Regions from separate parts of the Arthrobacter sp. J156 genome, predicted to be linked through region 2. Evidence: predicted binding sites of a transcription regulator. Region 2 holds the regulator's gene; the other holds the start of a gene.
What was found. Region 2 encodes HrcA, which represses chaperone genes, less so after heat shock. Its sites were predicted from a motif close to TTNGCACTCGNNNNNNNCGAGTGCNAA; they were not measured.

Region 1 (9,240 bases), 1.0 Mb from region 2:
TCTTGGCATTGAAGCCGTGGTTGACGTCCGACTCGGCGACCTTGGCGGCCACGACGTAGCCGTCGAAGCCGGCGTTCTGGGCGATCCAGCGCAGCGGCTGCACGAGCGCGCGGCGGACGATGCCCACCGCTGCGGCGGCGTCGCCCTCGAGCGCCTGGACGGCCGGATCGGTATCGAGCGCGGACAGGGCGTCCACGAGGGCGGTGCCGCCGCCGGCGACGATGCCCTCCTCGAGCGCGGCACGCGTCGCGGACACGGCGTCCTCGATGCGGTGCTTGCGCTCCTTGAGCTCGACCTCGGTCGCGGCACCGACCTTGATGACTCCGACGCCGCCGGAGAGCTTGGCGAGGCGCTCCTGCAGCTTCTCGCGGTCCCAGTCGGAGTCCGTGTTGGCGGACTCGGCCTTGAGCTGCGCGACACGGTCGGAGACGTCCTCGGCGGAGCCGTTGCCGTCCACGATCGTGGTGTTGTCCTTGGTCACGGTGATCCGGCGGGCGGAACCGAGCACCTCGGTGCCGACCTGGTCCAGCTTCAGGCCGAGGTCCGGGGAGACCACCTGGGCGCCGGTCAGGATCGCGATGTCCTGCATCATGGCCTTGCGGCGGTCGCCGAAGCCCGGGGCCTTCACGGCCACGACGTTCAGCGTGCCGCGCAGCTTGTTCACGACCAGGGTGGACAGGGCCTCGCCCTCGATGTCCTCCGCGATGATGAACAGCGGCTTCCCGGCCTGCAGCACCTTCTCCAGGAGCGGCAGGAACTCGGCCACCGTGGAGATCTTGCCGGAGTTGATCAGGATGACGGCGTCCTCGAGGACGGCCTCCTGGCGCTCCGGGTCGGTGACGAAGTGCGGGGACAGGTAGCCCTTGTCGAACTGCATGCCCTCGGTGATGGCCAGCTCGGTCTGCGTCGTGTTCGATTCCTCGATCGTGATGACACCCTCGGTGCCGACCTTGCCGAACGCCTCGGCCAGCAGTTCGCCGATCTCGTCGTTCTGGGCGGAGATCGCGGCGACGTTCGCGACGTCGCTGCCCTCGACGGGACGGGCGATCTCGGCCAGGCGGGCCGCGACGGCCTCGACGGAGGCCTCGATGCCGCGCTTGATCTCGCCCGGGGCCGCGCCGGCGGCCACATTGCGGAGGCCTTCCTTGACGAGGGCCTGGGCCAGGACGGTGGCGGTCGTGGTGCCGTCGCCGGCGACGTCGTTGGTCTTGGTGGCGACTTCCTTGGCCAGCTGCGCGCCGAGGTTCTCGTAGGCGTCCTCGAGCTCGATCTCGCGGGCGATCGTCACGCCGTCGTTGGTGATGGTCGGCGCGCCCCACTTCTTGTCCAGGACCACGTTGCGGCCGCGGGGGCCGAGGGTGACCTTGACGGTGTTGGCGAGCTTGTCGATGCCGGCCTCGAGCGCCTTGCGGGCGTCGTCGTTGAAAATAAGCTGCTTTGCCATGCTCAAACTCCTTGCTGACTGCGTGAAGCCCCGGCCGGGGCCGGGGCTTCACACGGGGAAACTACTTGACGACGATGGCCAGCACGTCGCGGGCGGAGAGCACCAGGTACTCGGTGCCGCCGACCTTGACCTCGGTTCCGCCGTACTTGGAGTAGATGACGACGTCGCCCTCGGCGACGTCGACCGGCACGCGGTTGCCGTTGTCGTCGACGCGGCCGGGGCCCACGGCCACGACCTTGCCCTCCTGGGGCTTCTCCTTGGCGGTGTCGGGAATGACCAGTCCGGATGCGGTGGTCTGTTCGGCCTCGAGCGGCTGAACGACAATACGATCCTCGAGGGGCTTGATGGAGACCGACATGCGGCTCGCTCCTTTGCATGAGTTACCAATGGATAAGGGGGCCGTTGGGTTGGACCAACCGTCGTCGCGGTGCCAGCTGGCAAGTACCTCAGGCTTTAGCACCCGGACGGGCCGAGTGCTAATGAAGACTCTATGAGCTGGCTGGCACTCGGTCAAGGCGAGTGCCAACACGCCGTCGCACGAAGCATCACGGGCCGCCGTCTCCGCGTTTTCCGAAACGCCTCCGCCACACTGCGGCCATCCGACGAATCGCCGTCCAATGGACGACGATTCGTCGACTTTCGGAAGTTCGCCGGGCCAGTCCTGCCTGGGTGGGGCGACGCCTGTCGGCGCGGCCCCGTCAGCCGCGACGCCGGCGTTGGCGGAACACGCCGTACGCTCCCGCGCAGATCGCCGCGAGCGAGACGACGACGGCCACAATGAATCCTCCCAGCGGCACCGCGAGCAGTTCACGGGCCAAAGCGCCGTCGATCCCGGAGCCGAGGTAGTCGATCCCGGCCTGCATCGACGTCCCGGCGACGATTCCCTGCAGGAGGGCAGCGGCCACGAGGCCGAGCGCGGCGATCGTTCCCACGGCCATCCCGGCGTAGAGCAGCACGCGGAACGCCACTCCGGACGCCCCCACGCTGCTGGGGGACTCGTCCTCGGCGCGCGTCGCCTCGACGGCCTCGGGAAAGCGCCCGAGCAGGCCGGCGTCCTCGTCCGGTTCCCCGACCCCGACCCCGACCGCAGCGTCGGCCGGCGCACCGGGGGCGGCCCCGCCGTCGTCCTCCGAGGGCAGGGCGGAAGCCCCTTGAGCGTGCGTCGGCCCCACGGCCGGATCCTGGTCCACGCTCCCACCGTACCCGCCGTCTAGTGCAGCTGCAGGGCGAGGCCGATCTCCCGGGTCATGGTCCGCCACACGTGGCCGGAGTGCGTCGCCTGCACCTTCATCTCCCCGGACGTGATCCGGCCGATCGCATGGTGCCCCGAGGCGCCCGCGACGGACTGCGCTCCGAGGGCCGGAAGCGCACCGGAGGTCGGGCGGGAACGGACCACCACGTTGGGCCGGAAGCCGCCGACCCGTACCTCGAGCGCGGCCAGGCGGGGCCGGTCTTGGCGCTCACGGCGTCCCGCCCGGCCCCGGGCGGCCGGTGCCGGCTCCGGCGTCGTCATCGCCCGGCGCGTCGACACCCAGCCGGCCGTGCAGCGCCCCGCCGGGCCGCAGCGCCCGGGACAGCCTGTCCTCCCCCGCCGCCAGACGCCGTCTGGTCTCCTTGACCCACGCGGGCAGCATCAACGAGGGCAGCCAGAACATGCCCACGATCCCGAGGACCATCGAGGCGAAGAGCACCAAGGCGAAGAGGAGGAACACGAGCGGCGGGGCGTGCTCCATCACGAACCCCGCTCCCGCGATCGCCAGGAACGCGATTCCCAGGTACAGCGACGCGAGCCCGGGCCAGCCCGGAAACAGGAAGGACTTCAACACGAGCCACGCCTTGTACCTTCCCCGGTCGGCCAGGACACCGGCCACCACCAGGACGGTTCCCACCGCCGCCAGCACCGGCGACATCAACTGCCCAGCGTTCACTTCCCGACTCCGTCCATCGTCTCCACCCGTCCGCGGGCCCTGCGTTCCACGCTAGCCGAACACCGGGTTCCAGGCCTTGCCGATCGCATCCCCGGCGTCGGAGAGGAGCTCTTTGCCGCCGGAGTCCAGGACCCAGTTGGCGCTCGGGGCCGCGACGGAGCAGTCCCAGATCGGCACCTGGCCCCCGGTGGGAACCGTGGAGGTGTAGGTGACGCACTGGAAATCCATCCACGCGTGCGGCGTCAGGCCGTCCGAGGGGCTGAGCTCCGGCAGCCATCCGGCGTCACCGTTCGCCCCGGCGTCGATCCCCTCGAGCGCGGACGAGCAGTCCACGGCCGCCTGCGCCAGGTCCCCGACGATCGAGTTGACATACTGCTGCACGGCGTCTCCGCGTTCTCCATCATCGCCTCGTCGCCCTGCTCGAAGGCCGGCACGGCCGACTCCATCCCGTTCACGGCGTTGTCGATGCGGGTCTCGGCGACTTCGGCCTGCAAGGCGATGAGGTCGTTCCACACCGAGGACAAGGCCGTGGTGACGGCCCGCATCGTGGCCGCCGCCATGAACTCGGTCAGGTCCGCGTGCATCGTCTCCCGCTTCGGGATCCCTCCGCCGGGCAATCCATCGTCAAACGATTGGATCCCGCCCTGGGGAGGACTCCCCCTGGCGGCCGACGCCCAGACGCTAGGGTTGAACCCATGCCTGCCGCACCCTCCGTGGAAGACCTCGCGCCCGTCCTCTCCCCCGAGGGCTTCGCCCTGCTCAACGGCCTGCCCGAGGGGGCCGCCGCCACCGAGGACGCCGCGCTCGCGCTCAACCTGCGGCTTCGCAAGGAGGGGCACTCGCCGGAGCTCGCGACCGCCGTCGTGCACCAGGCCCGGATGCGCGCCCTCGCCGCGGCCAAGCTCGGTCCCTTCGCCGCGCACATGATCCTCACGCGCGCCGGGCTCGAGCAGGCGACGCGGCTGAACGTCGCGGCCCTGCACGCGCGGCGCTTCACGACAGCGGGCGTGCGGCGCGTCGCGGACCTGGGCTGCGGGCTGGGCTCGGACGCGATGGCCATGGCCTCGCTCGAGCTGGACGTCACGGCGGTCGAGTTGGATCCCGTGACCGCGGCCGCGGCGACCATGAACCTCATGCCCTGGCCGAACGCGCGCGTCGTCAACGCCGACGCGACGGCGTTCGAGCTGGACGGCTTCGACGGCGTGTGGCTGGACCCGGCACGGCGCACCACCACGACGTCCGGGACCGCGCGGATCTTCGACCCCGAGGCCTTCAGCCCGCCCCTGTCCTTCGTGGAGGCGCTCGCGGACCGCGGGCTCGCGGTCGGCGTGAAGCTGGGGCCGGGGCTGCCGCACGAGTCGGTCCCCGGCGGGTGCGAGGCCCAATGGGTCTCCGTCGACGGCGACGTCACGGAAGCGGCCTTGTGGTTCGGGCCGCTCGCCCGCCCGGGTGTGCGGCGCTCGGCCCTCGTGGTGCGTTCCGGCGGCTCCGCGGAGCTGACGAGCGCCGAGGAGTACGACGCCGGTGCCTCCGCCCGCGGCGAGGTCCCCCTCGGCGACGTGGCCGGGTTCCTCTACGAACCCGACGGAGCCGTGATCCGGGCCGGGCTCGTGGCCGAGGCCCTGGAACGGGTCGGCGGACACCTGCTGGATCCGCACATCGCCTACTTCTGCGCGCCGGAACGCGTCGAGAGCCCGTTCGCCCGGGCCTACCGTGTCCTGGCCGTGCACCCCTACAACCTCAAGGCCCTGCGCGCCTGGATGAAGTCGGAGCGGATCGGGGCGCTGGACATCAAGAAGCGCGGGATGGACGTGACACCCGAGGAACTGCGGCGCGTGCTGCTCGCCGGCAGCGGGAAGAAGAACAGGAAGAAGGCCACCCTCGTGCTGACACGGATCGGCGAGCGCCGCGTGGCGGTCGAGGTCGAGCCGGTCTGAGGCGCCCTGCCGCCCCGCCGTCTCGACCCCTTGGCGTCTCAGCCTGATCGGCGTCTCGGCCCCTCGGCGTGTCAGCCCCTCGGCGTCTCGGCCCCTCGACGTGTCAGCCCCTCGACGTGTCAGCCCCTCGGCGTCTCGGAGATCCCGGCGCTCGGAAACGCGTGTGCGGATAGTGCGATTGGGACGCCTTGGACACCGCATCATCCGCCCACGCGTTGGCCGGGCCCCAAGCAACCACCGGCCCGGCGTGCGCGGGCTCCACCCACGAGACACCCCATGGCCCCGGCCACCTCGGCGTCTCGGCGATCACGGCGCCCCACCATGTCGCACCCCTGGCGTCTCGGAGTTCATGGCGCGTGGAAACGCGTGTGCGAATATTGCGATTGGGACGCCTTGGACACCGCATCATCCGCCCACGCGTTGGCCGGGCGGACAGGCCGCACCGCCGTAGTCCGAGCCGCCGGCATCATCTGCCCACGCGTTGGCCACGCCACAAGCGACTACCGGCCCGGCGTGCGCGGGCTCCACCCACGAGACACCCCATGGCCCCGGCCATCGCGGCGTCTCGGCGATCACGACATCTCGGCCCCGGCCACCTCGGCGTCTCGACACTCACGGCACCTCGGTGCCGACGAACTGCGTGGACCTCAGGCGTTGCCGGCGCCCAGTCCACCCTGACGCTCGAGAGCGCGGACCAGCCGCTGCAGGAACTCGGCACGTCCGGCGTCGGTCAGGATGGCCCGGTCAGCTTTGACTGTGGTCCACCCGTGGGCTTCGAAGGCGAAGTCGCGCTTGATGTCCTTCCCGATCTGGTCGAGCTCACCGTGGTGCCGGCCTTCGTACTGGATGGCGATCCGCAGTACCGGATACTGGAGATCGGGCACGATCTCACTACCGTCCGGCAGCAGGACGGGTAGATTGACGATCGGCTCCGGAAAACCTGCACTCACAATGATTTGCCGGAGGATCGATTCCGGCCGGGAGTCGACGCGTTCCCGCAGCAGTCCGAGAGCTTCCCGAGCAACACGGATGCCGCCCAGGTTCTTGCGGCGTTGCAGCACGCCCCGCAGTTCCGTGATCGACGACATCGGGTGCCGCTCCAGCTGGCCGGCCACGCGATTGGGTCCGTCGGCCCGCTGCAACAGGGAGTCTCCGGCAACGACCAGCTCTTGAAGGCTGAACCCCAGGGCAGCGAGGTCCGTCCATGTCCAGGCCGGCGATGTCAGGCGCATCCCATAGACGTTCCGGACATCCGCATCGGTCAGCGGGGCGCGATGTCCGATGACTCCACGCCGTCGTGGGGCCGCGGCCGTTCCGCTCCGCCGGGTCAGATGGATGGGCTCGACGCCTTCCCGCGACTGTTCCAGCCACATACCCCAGGCCACCGCGGCGCTCGTATGGCTGAGATACGTCTCGCCGTGGAGCTGCGAGTAGGCTGCGAAGAACTCGCGGACGTCAGGTTCAGCCTCCGTATTGATGCGCAGGCCGCGGCTGGGAACGTCGTATCGATCGGCGCGCAGCTGGGAACGGCTCGCCCCCTTGCCCAAGGCCTCATTCCGCAGGAACGCGGACTTGCGCGCAATCAGCGGGACGCGTTTCGGCGTGGGCATGGATCCATGGTGCCGGGATTCCCGCGATCCCGCCGACGTTATCCACAGGCGCCCACGCCCGGACACCACGCTCAGCGCCGCCCGCCAACGCGTGGGCGGATAGTGCGGATCCCTCGGCCATCGAACAGCACCAACTGCCCACGCGTTGAGGATTGCAGGCGTCCAAAGCGGGCGGGCCAACGCATTGCGGACTGCCCAGGCGCGGGCGCCGTTCACCCGTCTGGAGTAGATGGGCCCACGCGTTGGGGGCTACCCGCGCGCTCGAAGCGGGCGGGGCTACGCGTTGGGGACCGCCCATGCTTCAGGAGTGAGAGGGCCTACGCGTCCGCGGAGCGCATGAAGGCCTCGGCCTCGGCGATCTGCCCGGGCGTCGGCGTGATGCCCGTGTAGAGCACGAACTGCTCGAGCGCCTGCAGCGTCATGACCTGCCCTCCCGTGATGACCGTCTTGCCCAGCTCGCGGCCGGCCGCGACGAGCGGCGTCTCCGACGGCACGGCGACCACGTCGAACACGGCGTCGGCGGCCTCGATCTGGGCGCGGGTAAAGGACAACTGCCCTTCACCCGATCCCCCGTCCATGCCCACGGGGGTGACGTTGACGAGGAGGCGGGCTCCGGCGTCGTACTCGGGGACCCATTCGAAGCCGTACTGCCCCGCGAGCGCCCGCCCCGCGGCCTCGTTGCGGGCCACGAGCTGCACGCGCCCGAACCCGGCGTCGCGCAGCGCGGCCACGGTCGCCTTCGCCATCCCGCCCGATCCGCGCAAGGCCACCGGTGTGTCGACGTCGATCCCGCTCTCGGCCAGGAGCTGCGCCACGGCGGCGTAGTCCGTGTTGTGGGCCGTGAGCACTCCGGAGTCGTTGACGATCGTGTTCACGGAGTCGATGGCCGCGGCGGAGGGTGCAAGGTGGTCCACGAGCGCGATCACGTCCTCCTTATATGGCATGGAGACGGCGCATCCGCGGATACCCAGCCCGCGCACGCCCGCGATCGCCTGCGCGAGGTCCGTCGGGGCGAACGCCTTGTAGATCCAGTTCAGGCCCAGCTGCCCGTAGAGGTGGTTGTGGAAGCGCGTGCCGTTGTTGCTGGGGCGCGCCGACAGCGAGATGCACAGGGTCATGTCTTTGTTCAGGATGGGCATGGTGCCAAGCCTAGTGTCCGGGGACCCCGCTCCGTGGAGTACGACGACGGGGCCCGGCTCACGGGCACGTGCTGTGGCCGAGCGGGTGGTCCCCGACGGCGACGGGCAGCGTGCCCGGGGCCGCCGCCCCACCGGTGAGGACCTCGACGAGCGCGGTGAAGGACTCCGGCGAGCGGCCGAAGAGGGCGATCTCCGCGGTGCGCCCGGTGGAGCGCGCGAGGCCCCACGGCGCGTCGAGCGCGACGACGACGTCGCCGTTGCCGGTGCTCGATCCCGCGCCGAGGAGCGTGACGACATCGCCCGCCCCGAGGCGCAGACCGGCCTCGCGGGCCGCGGCGGCGAGGCGGTCGCGGTCCTCCGCCCGGCCGCCGACGATCTGGATCGCCTCGCCGACCAAGGGAGCCCCGCACTCCCCCTCGACCTGTGTCACCGCGGCGCGGGCGGCTTCGAGGGCGACGGCGTGGGCCGTCCGGGAGGCCGGCGCCGCGGACGACGCACCGGAGGAATCCCCGGCCGCCGAGCCTTCGGCGCCGGCGTCCCCCGCGAGCCGCTCCTGCCACATCATGAGCGCGACGACGCGTACGGCGGCCTCGTCGAGCCGCGCCTCGTCGAGCTCCCCGGATTCGACGGCGTCGACGACGGCGGCGTGGGCCCGCCGGGAGTCGGAGGGCATGAGCAACAGGTCGGCACCCGCGGCGAGCGCCCCGACGGCCGCCGTCCCCCCGGGCGCGGACTGCTCCACGGCGCCCATGTTCAGGGCATCGGTCACGATGACGCCCTCGAAGCCGAGTCCGCGCAGGGCCTCGTAGTTGGCGGCGGACAAGGACGACGGCACGCCGGGGTCGAGGTCCGCGACGGCGATGTGCCCCATCATGACCATCGGCGCCCCGGCCTCGGCCGCGCGGGCGAACGGCACCCAGTCGCGGGCGGCGAGCTCCTCCGCCGTGGCGTCCTGGACGGGCAGGCCCACATGGGAATCGGTGGTCACGGAGCCGTGCCCCGGAAAGTGCTTGACGGCGGGCAGCACGCCCGCGGACAGGGCGCCCTCGACGGCGGCCACGGCGTGTTCGGCGACCGTGTGCGCGTCGGAGGAGAAGGACCGCGCGCCGATCACGGGGTCGGCGGGTCCGATCGTCACGTCGGCGTCGGGCGAGAAGTTCATCGTGAATCCGAGCGCTGCGA
Region 2 (9,240 bases):
TCGAGCGTGCAGAAGGCGATGTCCTCGACCCCGCGCAGGATCTCGGTGACCACGCGCAGGCCCGAGCGCGTCCCGCCGGGCAGGTCCACCTGCGTGATGTCGCCCGTCACGACGACCTTCGAGCCGAAGCCGAGTCGGGTCAGGAACATCTTCATCTGCTCGGGCGTGGTGTTCTGGGCCTCGTCGAGGATGATGAAGGCGTCGTTGAGCGTCCGGCCGCGCATGTAGGCCAGCGGGGCGACCTCGATGGTGCCGGCCGCCATGAGGCGCGGGATCGACTCGGGGTCGATCATGTCGTGCAGGGCGTCGTAGAGCGGGCGCAGATACGGGTCGATCTTGTCCGTGAGGGTGCCCGGGAGGAAGCCGAGCTTCTCCCCCGCCTCGACGGCCGGCCGGGTCAGGATGATCCGGCTGACCTCCTTGGCCTGGAGCGCCTGGACGGCCTTCGCCATCGCGAGGAACGTCTTGCCCGTGCCGGCGGGGCCGATGCCGAAGATCACGGTGTTCTCGTCGATCGCGTCGACGTAGGCCTTCTGGTTCACGGTCTTGGGCCGGATGCTGCGCCCGCGGCCCGAGAGGATGTTGAGCCCGAAGACCTCGCCCGCCCCGGAGGCCGGGACGGTGCGGCCGTCGACCATCCGCACGAGCTGTTCCACGAGATGGGCCGAGACGCGGGTGCCGCGCGAGGCGAGCCCCCGGGCCTCGTCGATGACGCGGCGCGCCTTGGCCGCCTGCTGCGGGTCCCCGGAGACGGTGAGCTCGTTGCCGCGCACGTGCAGCGCGGCGCCCGGGTAGACGCCCTGGACGATCCGCAGGACCTCGTCGTGGGCCCCGAGGGACGCGACCATTTCCTCGGTGGAGCCGAAGCGGACGATGCTGCCCCCCGTGGAGTCCTCCACGTCGGGGCCGGTGGTGCGATCGGGGTCCTGGGTCATGGGTGCGGCGGGGCCTCCCTCGTGCCGCGCCGACGGATCCGGGCCGGGCCCTTCCCGGCCGTTTGCGGCGCGCCTCCATCCTACTGGAACGGAGGGCTGGCGCCATCGCGGCGGCCCTGCTTCATCCATCCGGCGGAGTATCGGTCCTGCAACACTTGGGCCCGGATCCCCCCTTCCGGGGGACGCGGGTGGTCCCGCCTGTGCCAAGCTTGATGAGCGCCCCGTGCGCATCCTCCAGCCTCGATCCCGGAAAGGACGGTCGGACGTGGTCCATGCCAGCCGCAGCAGCCGCACCAGGTCACGCCTGGCCGTGCTCGTGCTGGTCGCCGGACTGGGCGCGGTCTCCGCGTGTTCCGGGACGTCGTCGGGGGCCGCCTCGACGATGCCGCCGGCCCCGTCGAGTGCCGCCTCCGCGGCCGTTCCCTCGGCGGGATCGGGCAGCCCGCTGGAGAAGCTGGCGAGCCACCGGCTCGCCCCCGTCTACTGGCTCGGCGAACGGGACTCGACGGTGTACCTCTACCGCGAGTACATCCAGGCCGAGGACCAGGGAGACCCGATCACGACGAGCCTCAAGCACATGCTCGAGCAGCAGCCGGGCGATCCGGACTACTTCAACCTGTGGAGCCCCGCGACCCGGATCGGCACGTCCATCAACGCGGACAACGTGATCACGGTCGACCTCTCGGCGGACGCGTTCCGCCGCCCGCTCGACGCCGGGCTCGCCGAGCGCGCCGTGCAGCAGCTCGTCTACACCGCGACGGCCGCCGCGGCCAATGCCGGTCTGCTCAGCGGAAGCATCGCCCCCCGCGTCGTCGTGGTCGTCGACGGGCACTCCGGCTACGAGGCGTTCGGGCACGTCCCGCTCTCCGGCCCGCTCGAGCGCGACGCCTCCCTCCGGGCGCCGATCTGGATCATCGACCCGCAACAGGACGCGGCGCGCACTGCCGGCCGGGTCGTCATCACGGGCCTGTCCGCCGAGTTCTCGGGCGGTGCCCGCTGGGAAGTGCGGAGGATGGCGGACGACGGCGCCGCGGACGTGGTCTCGACGGGCCGCCTGACGCTCGGGGCGGGACAGCTGCCCGACGACCAGTTCGAGCTCGCCGTGGACCTGCGTCCGGGCAACTACGAGGTCTCGGTGTGGGGCCAGAACGCGGGCAGCGACGAGCGCCTCAGCGAGGACACCAAGCACGTCGTCGTCTCCGACTGACCCCGTTTGACGGCTCCCGGCCGCGGAATCCGTCCCCGGCCCGACCCGCGATGGGGCCCGTCAGCCGGCGTCCACGAGGTGGCGCACGAGCACGAGCCCGACCGGACCGGCCGTCGAGGCCCGCAGCACGTTGGGGCCGAGCGAGGCGGTCACGGCCCCCGCGGACACGAGCCGCTCGACCTCGCGGTCGCCGATGCCGCCCTCGGGGCCGACGAACAACATGACCTCCTTCGCCCCCGCGGGGGCTCCGGCGACCCAGTGCGAGACGAGCTCGGCGAGCGGGGCGTCCGCCTCCTCGTGCAGCACGATGGCGAGCCGGGCGCGGGGTCCGGCCCCGCCGTCGTCCGCCGGGCCCTGCTCAAGGAGCGAGGCGAGCTGGGCCGTCGTGGCGGCGCCGGAGACCCCTGGGGCCCAGGCCCGGCGCGACTGCTTGACGGCCGCGCGCACCGTCGCGGCCCACTTCGCCCGGCCCTTGGCGGCCTTCTCGCCGCTCCAGCGCACGACGCAGCGCTCGGCCTGCCACGGGATCACGGCGTCGACGCCGATCTCCACGGCCGACTCGACGGCCTGCAGGTCGCGGTCGCCCTTGGCCAGGGCCTGGACGAGCACGGTGCGCACGGCGGGTGGCTCCTCCGTCCCCACGGCGAGGACCTCGGCCGTGAGCACGGACTGGCCCGTGGAGACGACGCGGCACGAGGCCCGGGTGCCGGAGCCGTCGACGAGGTCGATCTCCTCGCCGGCGCGCACCCGCTTGACGGCGACGGCGTGCCGTCCCTCGTCCCCGGTGAGGTCCACGAGGGATCCGGGCGCCGATTCGTCCAGCGTGCCGGCGTCGACGAGGAAGGCCTGGTTGCTCATCAGCCGCGGTGGCCCAGCTTGTCGCGCAGCCGTGAGAAGACGCCGCCGCGTTCGGCGAGCCGCCCTTCGGCGACCTCCTCGCCGCGCAGCGACGCGAGCCGCTCGAGCAGTTCGCGCTGCTCGGCGTCGAGGCGGGTCGGGGTCTCGACCTGGACGTGGACGATGAGGTCACCGCGGCCCGAGCCGCGCAGGCGCGGCACCCCGAGCTGGGCCAGGCGGAGCGTCTCCGTCGCCTGCGTCCCCGGCTCGATCCGGACCTCCTGCGGTCCGTCGAAGGTCTCCAGGGTGACGTCCGTGCCGAGCGCGGCCGCGGTCATCGGGATCGTGAGCGTCGCGTGCAGGTCGTTGCCCTCGCGTTCGAACACGGCGTGGCGGCGCACCTCGATCTCGACGTAGAGGTCGCCCGCGGGCCCGCCGCCCGGGCCCGCCTCGCCCTGCGCTGCCAGGTGGATGCGCGTACCCGTTGCGACGCCGGCGGGCACCTTCAGCTGCTTGCTGACGCGCTCGCGGACGCGGCCCTGGCCCATGCACTCGTTGCACGGCGAGGGCAGCGTGGTCCCGTAGCCGCGGCAGGCGCTGCACGTCTCGAGGGTCATCATCTGTCCGAGGAAGGAGCGTACGGGCCGCTGGATCTGGCCTCGGCCATGGCAGATCGTGCAGGTCTCGGGCGAGGTGCCCGGTTGGCAGCAGCTGCCGTTGCAGACGCCGCACGTCACGGCGGTCTCCATCTCGAGTGGGTAGACGATCCCCTGCACGGCGTCCTTGAGATCGATCGTGGCGGTGATCAGGGCGTCGCGCCCGCGGCTCGTGCGCGAGGCCGGACCGGCCTGCTGGCCGCCGCCGAAGAACTGCTCGAAGATGTCGTTGAAGCCGAAGCCCGCTCCCTGGCCGAAGCCCTGGGCGTTGCCGTTCTCGTTGCCCGTCGCATCGTAGTTGCGGCGCTTCTCGGGATCAGAGAGGACCTCGTAGGCTCGCGTGACCAGCTTGAACTGCTCCGCCGCGTCCTCGCCCGGGTTGACGTCCGGGTGGAGCTTGCGGGCCAGCTTGCGGTAGGCCTTCTTGATTTCCTCGGTCGTGGCGTCCTGCGCGACGCCGAGTACGTCGTAGTGGTTGCTCACAGTGGTCGCTGTGTCCTTTCCAAGGGGGGTGGAGCGGTGGGCATCCGCCGGTCAGCCGGCGAGGATGCGTGAGAGGTAGCGGGCGACGGCCCGAACGGCCGCCATCGAGCTGCCGTAGTCCATGCGGGTGGGGCCGAGGACGCCCATCTTGGCGGATTCGCCGGGGCCGTAGCCCGTGGCGATGACGGAGGTCTCCTCGAGCCCGCCGTAGCGGTTCTCGCTTCCGATCCGGACCGCGATGCCGCGGGCGTCGAGCTCCATCTCGGAGAAGAGCCGCAAGAGCACGACCTGTTCCTCCAGGACCTCGAGCACGGGGGTGATGGTCAGCGGGAAGTCGCCCGTCGCCCGGGCCAGGTTGGCGGTACCCGCCATGAGGATGCGGTCCACGACGGTGGAGTCCCCCAGCGCCGCCAGCGTCGCCGCGATCACGGCGCCCGCCGGGCGCAGCGGCTCGGGCAGGAGCGGTTCGACGGCGGCCGGCAGGACGCCGAGCCCGTCGAGGGACAGCCCCGAGGCCTGGGTCATGATCACGCCCTTGACGACGGCGAGGTCCTCCTCCGTGGGATCGGGAGCGACGCCCACGACGCGCTGCTCGACCTTGCCGCTCGAGCCGATCAGGACCACGAGCACCCGCCCGTGGCCGAGTCCGACGAGCTCGATGTGGCGGACCGTCGCGTCGCTGTAACCGGGGACCTGCAGCACCGCCACCTGATGCGTGAGCTGGGCCAGGAGCCGCACGGTGCGGTCGAGCACCTCGTCGATGTCGTCGGCCCCCGCGACGAGCGCCTGGATGGCCCGGCGCTCGGCCGGCGAGAGCGGCCGGACGTCCTCGATCCGGTCCACGAAGCGGCGGTAGCCCTGTTCCGTGGGGATGCGGCCGGAGGAGGTATGCGGGGCGACGATGAGCCCCTCGTCCTCGAGCGCGGCCATGTCGTTGCGCACCGTCGCCGCGGAGACCCCGAGGCTGTGGCGCTCCACGAGGGCCTTCGAGCCCACGGGCTCACGCGAGTGCACGTAGTCCTCGACGATCGCCCGGAGGACTTCGAGGCGTCTGGGTTCCGACATCGCGTCCTTCCGTGGTCTCAGGTAGCAGGTGCCGTGCGCGGGCTGCGCGTGTCCGGTGGCGGAAGCGGGCCGGCGCCCGCCGACGGTCTGGCACTCGACACGTTCAAGTGCTAAGTCTAATACCTTTCACCGGTTGTTAGCATGGTCAGCGCCCGGCGCGGGCGCGGAACCGCCGACCCGGCGGCTCCGGACGGGACCGGAAGGGCTGGGTGGACGCGGTGTTCGAGTACGGTTGGGGCGCCCAGGAGCTCTCCGGGGCCAAGAAGGCCCCCTTGCGGCAGGTTCCCGTGGCCGTCGGCCAGGTCCTGGAGGACGTCCAGTCCGGCTGGGTCGGGGAGGTCGTCGCCGTCGAACGCTCCGGCGGGATGCGCGTCGTCGTCCTGGAAGACCGCAAGGGCCGCCGCCGGTCCTTTCCCACCGGATTCGGCTTCCTCCTCGAGGGAGAGCCCATCGAGCTCACCGCCCCCCGGGCCACCGCCGCGCCGGCGGCTCCGGCGCGTACGGCGTCCGGATCCGTGCGGGTCGAGAACCTCCGGGCCCGCACCGCCCGGGCAAGCCGGGTCTGGGTCGAGGGCAAGCACGACGCCGAACTCGTGGAGAAGGTCTGGGGGCACGACCTGCGGGTGGAGGGCATCGTCGTCGAACCCCTCCACGGCGTCGACGACCTGGCCGCCGCCGTCCACGGCTTCTCCCCCGGTCCGGGCCGCCGGCTCGGCATCCTCGTGGACCACCTCGTCCCCGGATCCAAGGAGGAGCGGATCGCCCGCGAGGCCATGGCGGTTCCCGGGGCGCGCGGCAACGTACTGATCGTCGGCCACCCCTACGTCGACGTCTGGCAGGCCATCCGGCCCTCGGTGCTGGGGATCGACGCCTGGCCCGTGGTGCCGCGCGGGACCGATTGGAAGACCGGCATCCTGCGCGGGCTCGGCTGGCCGCACGCCACGCAGGCGGATGTCGCCCAGGGCTGGCGCCGGCTGCTCGGAGGCGTGACGAGCTACGCCGACCTCGAGGCGAGCCTCCTGGGCCGCGTCGAGGAGGTCATCGACTTCCTGACGGCTGACGGCAGCTGAGGGGACGCCGTGCGGCGTGGCCGCGCGCCGCGGCGCGGATCGTCCGTCCCGCGGCGGTAGACTGTCCAGCGCAGGAGCCTGCCCGGCGGCAGGCACGATCAACGGAGGATGACCGAGTGGCCCGAGGGTTCGACGAAACGGCGCGCAACGGATCCGGCGACGGCCGCCGCTACGAGGGGTCCTCTCCGGCCCCCCTGCCGCTGACGCCGTCCGAGGACCGCCAGTGGGCCACGATCGCGCACTTCGGGGCCATCCTCGGCTGCATTCCCTCGGCCGTCATCTACTTCGTCTACCGCAACCGCGGGCCCTTCGCCGCCCAGGAGTCGAAGGAAGCGCTGAACTTCACCTTCCCGCCCACGGTCGCGGCGATCCTGGCGAACCTGCTGACCCTGCTGCCCGTCGTCGGCGGGTTCTTCGCCGTCGTCGCCGTCGCGATCTGGGTCTTCCTCACCGTCAGCGGCGTCGTGGCGGGCATCGAGGTCAACCGCGGCCGCCCCTACCGCTACGCCTTCAACCTGCGGCTCATCAAGTAGGGCGGGGCCGTCCGCGCCTAGAAGTCGAGCAGCCGGCGCACCACGGCGTCGGCCATCAAGCGGCCCTGCAGCGTCGGCACCACGCGCCCCCGCACGGCCGCGGTGCCGTCGACGAGCCCGTCCGCGATCAGTCCGGCGACCGCGCGGCGGCCCTCCTCCCGCAGCCCGGCGATCCCGAAGCCCTCGCGGATGCGGGTCAGCAGCATCGTGCGTTCGAGATACCGGGCGTCGTCGTCCGGGCTCTCCCGGCCCGCCGCCGGCGAGACGCCCGCGTCGATGCGCTGCTGGTAGGCGGCGGGGTGCTTGACGTTCCACCAGCGCAGTCCGCCCACGTGCGAGTGCGCGCCCGGGCCCGCGCCCCACCAGTCCGCCCCTTGCCAATACGCCAGGTTGTGGCGGCAGCGGCTGGACTCGCCGCGGCTCCAGTTGCTCACCTCGTACCACTCGTAGCCCGCGGCGCCGAGCAGTTCGTCGGCCATTAGGTACTTGTCCGCGTGGTCGTCGTCGTCGATGTCGGGGACCTCGCCGCGCCGGATCCGGGCGGCCAGCTTGGTGCCCTCCTCGATGATGAGCGCGTAGGCGGAGACGTGGTCGGGATCGTAGGACAGCGCGGCCTCGAGGGAGGCGCGCCAATCGGCGAGGGACTCCCCCGGCGTGCCGTAGATCAGGTCGACGCTGACGTCGAGGCTGGCGTCCCGGGCCCAGCCCACCGCCTGGCCGACGCGCTCGGGCCGGTGCGTCCGGTCCAGGGTGCGCAGCACGTGGGGGACGGCGGACTGCATGCCGAAGGAGACCCGTGTGAACCCCGCCCGGGCCAGCTCGGCGAGCGAGTCCGGCGTCACCGAATCGGGGTTGGCCTCGGTCGTGACCTCGGCGCCGGCGGCCAGGCCCCACGCGGACCGGACGGCGTCCAGGACGCGGGCGAGGTCGGCGGAGGGAAGCAGGGTCGGGGTGCCCCCGCCGAAGAAGACCGTCCCGGCCGGGCGGGCGGGGACACCCGAGGCGAGCAGGGCCCCGGCGCCGAACCGCAGTTCGCGCGCGACGGCGTCGGCATAGCTTTCGCGGCTCGAGCCGTGCCCCAGCTCCTGGGCCGTGTAGGTGTTGAAGTCGCAGTAGCCGCAGCGGACCGTGCAGAAGGGGATGTGGACGTAGACGGAGAACGGGCGGCCGGCGGCGCCATCGGCGGGGCCGGCCGGCAGCAGTCCGTCGGCCGGCGCGGGATCGCCGAGGGGAAGGGCCGAGGGCATCGCGGCTACTTCTTGCCCTTGTCCTTGGACTCTCCGGAGGACAACGCGGCGATGAAGGCCTCCTGCGGGACCTCGACGCGGCCCACCATCTTCATCCGCTTCTTGCCTTCCTTCTGCTTCTCGAGCAGCTTGCGCTTGCGGGAGATGTCGCCGCCGTAGCACTTGGCGAGGACGTCCTTGCGGATCGCGCGGATCGATTCGCGGGCGATGATCCGCGAGCCGATCGCGGCCTGGATCGGGACCTCGAACTGCTGGCGCGGGATCAGCTCGCGCAGCTTTCCCGTCATCATCACGCCGTAGGAGTAGGCCTTGTCCTTGTGGGTGATCGCGCTGAACGCGTCCACCTGCTCGCCCTGGAGCAGGATGTCCACCTTGACGAGGTCGGCGACCTGTTCGCCGTCGGCCTTCCAGTCCAGCGACGCGTAGCCGCGGGTCTTGGACTTGAGCACGTCGAAGAAGTCGAAGACGATCTCGGCGAGCGGCAAGTGGTAGCGCAGCTCGACGCGGTCCTCGGAGAGGTAGTCCATCCCGCGCATGATGCCGCGCCGCGACTGGCACAACTCCATGATGGAGCCGACGAACTCGCTGGGCGCCAGGACCGTCGCGGCGACCATGGGCTCGTGCACCTCGAGGATCTTGCCCGAGGGGAACTCGCTCGGATTGGTCACCGTGGTCATCTTCTTGTCCTCGGTCATGACCTCGTAGACCACGTTCGGGGCCGTGGAGATCAGGTCGAGGCCGAATTCCGCCTCGAGGCGCTCCCGGGTGATCTCCAGGTGCAGCAGGCCGAGGAAGCCGACGCGGAAGCCGAAGCCGAGGGCCACGGAGGTCTCCGGCTCGTAGATGAGCGCCGCATCGTTGAGCTGGAGCTTGTCGAGGGCGTCGCGCAGTGCCGGGTAGTCGGAGCCGTCGATCGGATACAGCCCCGAGAACACCATGGGCTTGGGGTCCTCGTAGCCGCCGAGCGACCGCGTGGCCGGCTTCGCGAAGTTGGTGACCGTGTCGCCGACCTTGGACTGGCGCACGTCCTTCACACCCGTGATGAGGTAGCCGACCTCGCCGACGCCGAGGCCCTGGCTCGGAGTGGGCTCGGGCGAGCTGACGCCGATCTCCAGGAGCTCGTGGCTCGCCCGCGTCGACATCATCTGGATCCGCTCGCGCGGGGACAAGTGCCCGTCGACGACGCGGACGTAGGTGACGACTCCGC

Region 1: groES (co-chaperone GroES) is a predicted target of HrcA. The motif match lies at 1,944-1,970, and genes of this name have one in related genera.

Annotation. Positions count from the first base shown of each region.
Region 1 is NZ_CM149650.1:1,720,136-1,729,375, forward strand. It holds gene groL (chaperonin GroEL) at 1-1,444, opposite strand, end outside; gene groES (co-chaperone GroES) at 1,506-1,802, opposite strand; gene AC0QR5_RS07855 (hypothetical protein) at 2,143-2,634, opposite strand; gene AC0QR5_RS07860 (hypothetical protein) at 2,655-2,957, opposite strand; gene AC0QR5_RS07865 (hypothetical protein) at 2,905-3,372, opposite strand; gene AC0QR5_RS07870 (hypothetical protein) at 3,424-3,753, opposite strand; gene AC0QR5_RS07875 (class I SAM-dependent methyltransferase) at 4,068-5,309, shown strand; gene AC0QR5_RS07880 (hypothetical protein) at 5,957-6,919, opposite strand; gene AC0QR5_RS07885 (shikimate 5-dehydrogenase) at 7,237-8,058, opposite strand; gene AC0QR5_RS07890 (glycoside hydrolase family 3 N-terminal domain-containing protein) at 8,117-9,240, opposite strand, start outside.
Region 2 is NZ_CM149650.1:692,776-702,015, forward strand. It holds gene AC0QR5_RS03260 (PhoH family protein) at 1-935, opposite strand, end outside; gene AC0QR5_RS03265 (GerMN domain-containing protein) at 1,201-2,142, shown strand; gene AC0QR5_RS03270 (16S rRNA (uracil(1498)-N(3))-methyltransferase) at 2,203-3,000, opposite strand; gene dnaJ (molecular chaperone DnaJ) at 3,000-4,118, opposite strand; gene hrcA (heat-inducible transcriptional repressor HrcA) at 4,170-5,183, opposite strand; gene AC0QR5_RS03285 (DUF3097 family protein) at 5,402-6,253, shown strand; gene AC0QR5_RS03290 (DUF4870 domain-containing protein) at 6,370-6,786, shown strand; gene hemW (radical SAM family heme chaperone HemW) at 6,804-8,033, opposite strand; gene lepA (translation elongation factor 4) at 8,039-9,240, opposite strand, start outside.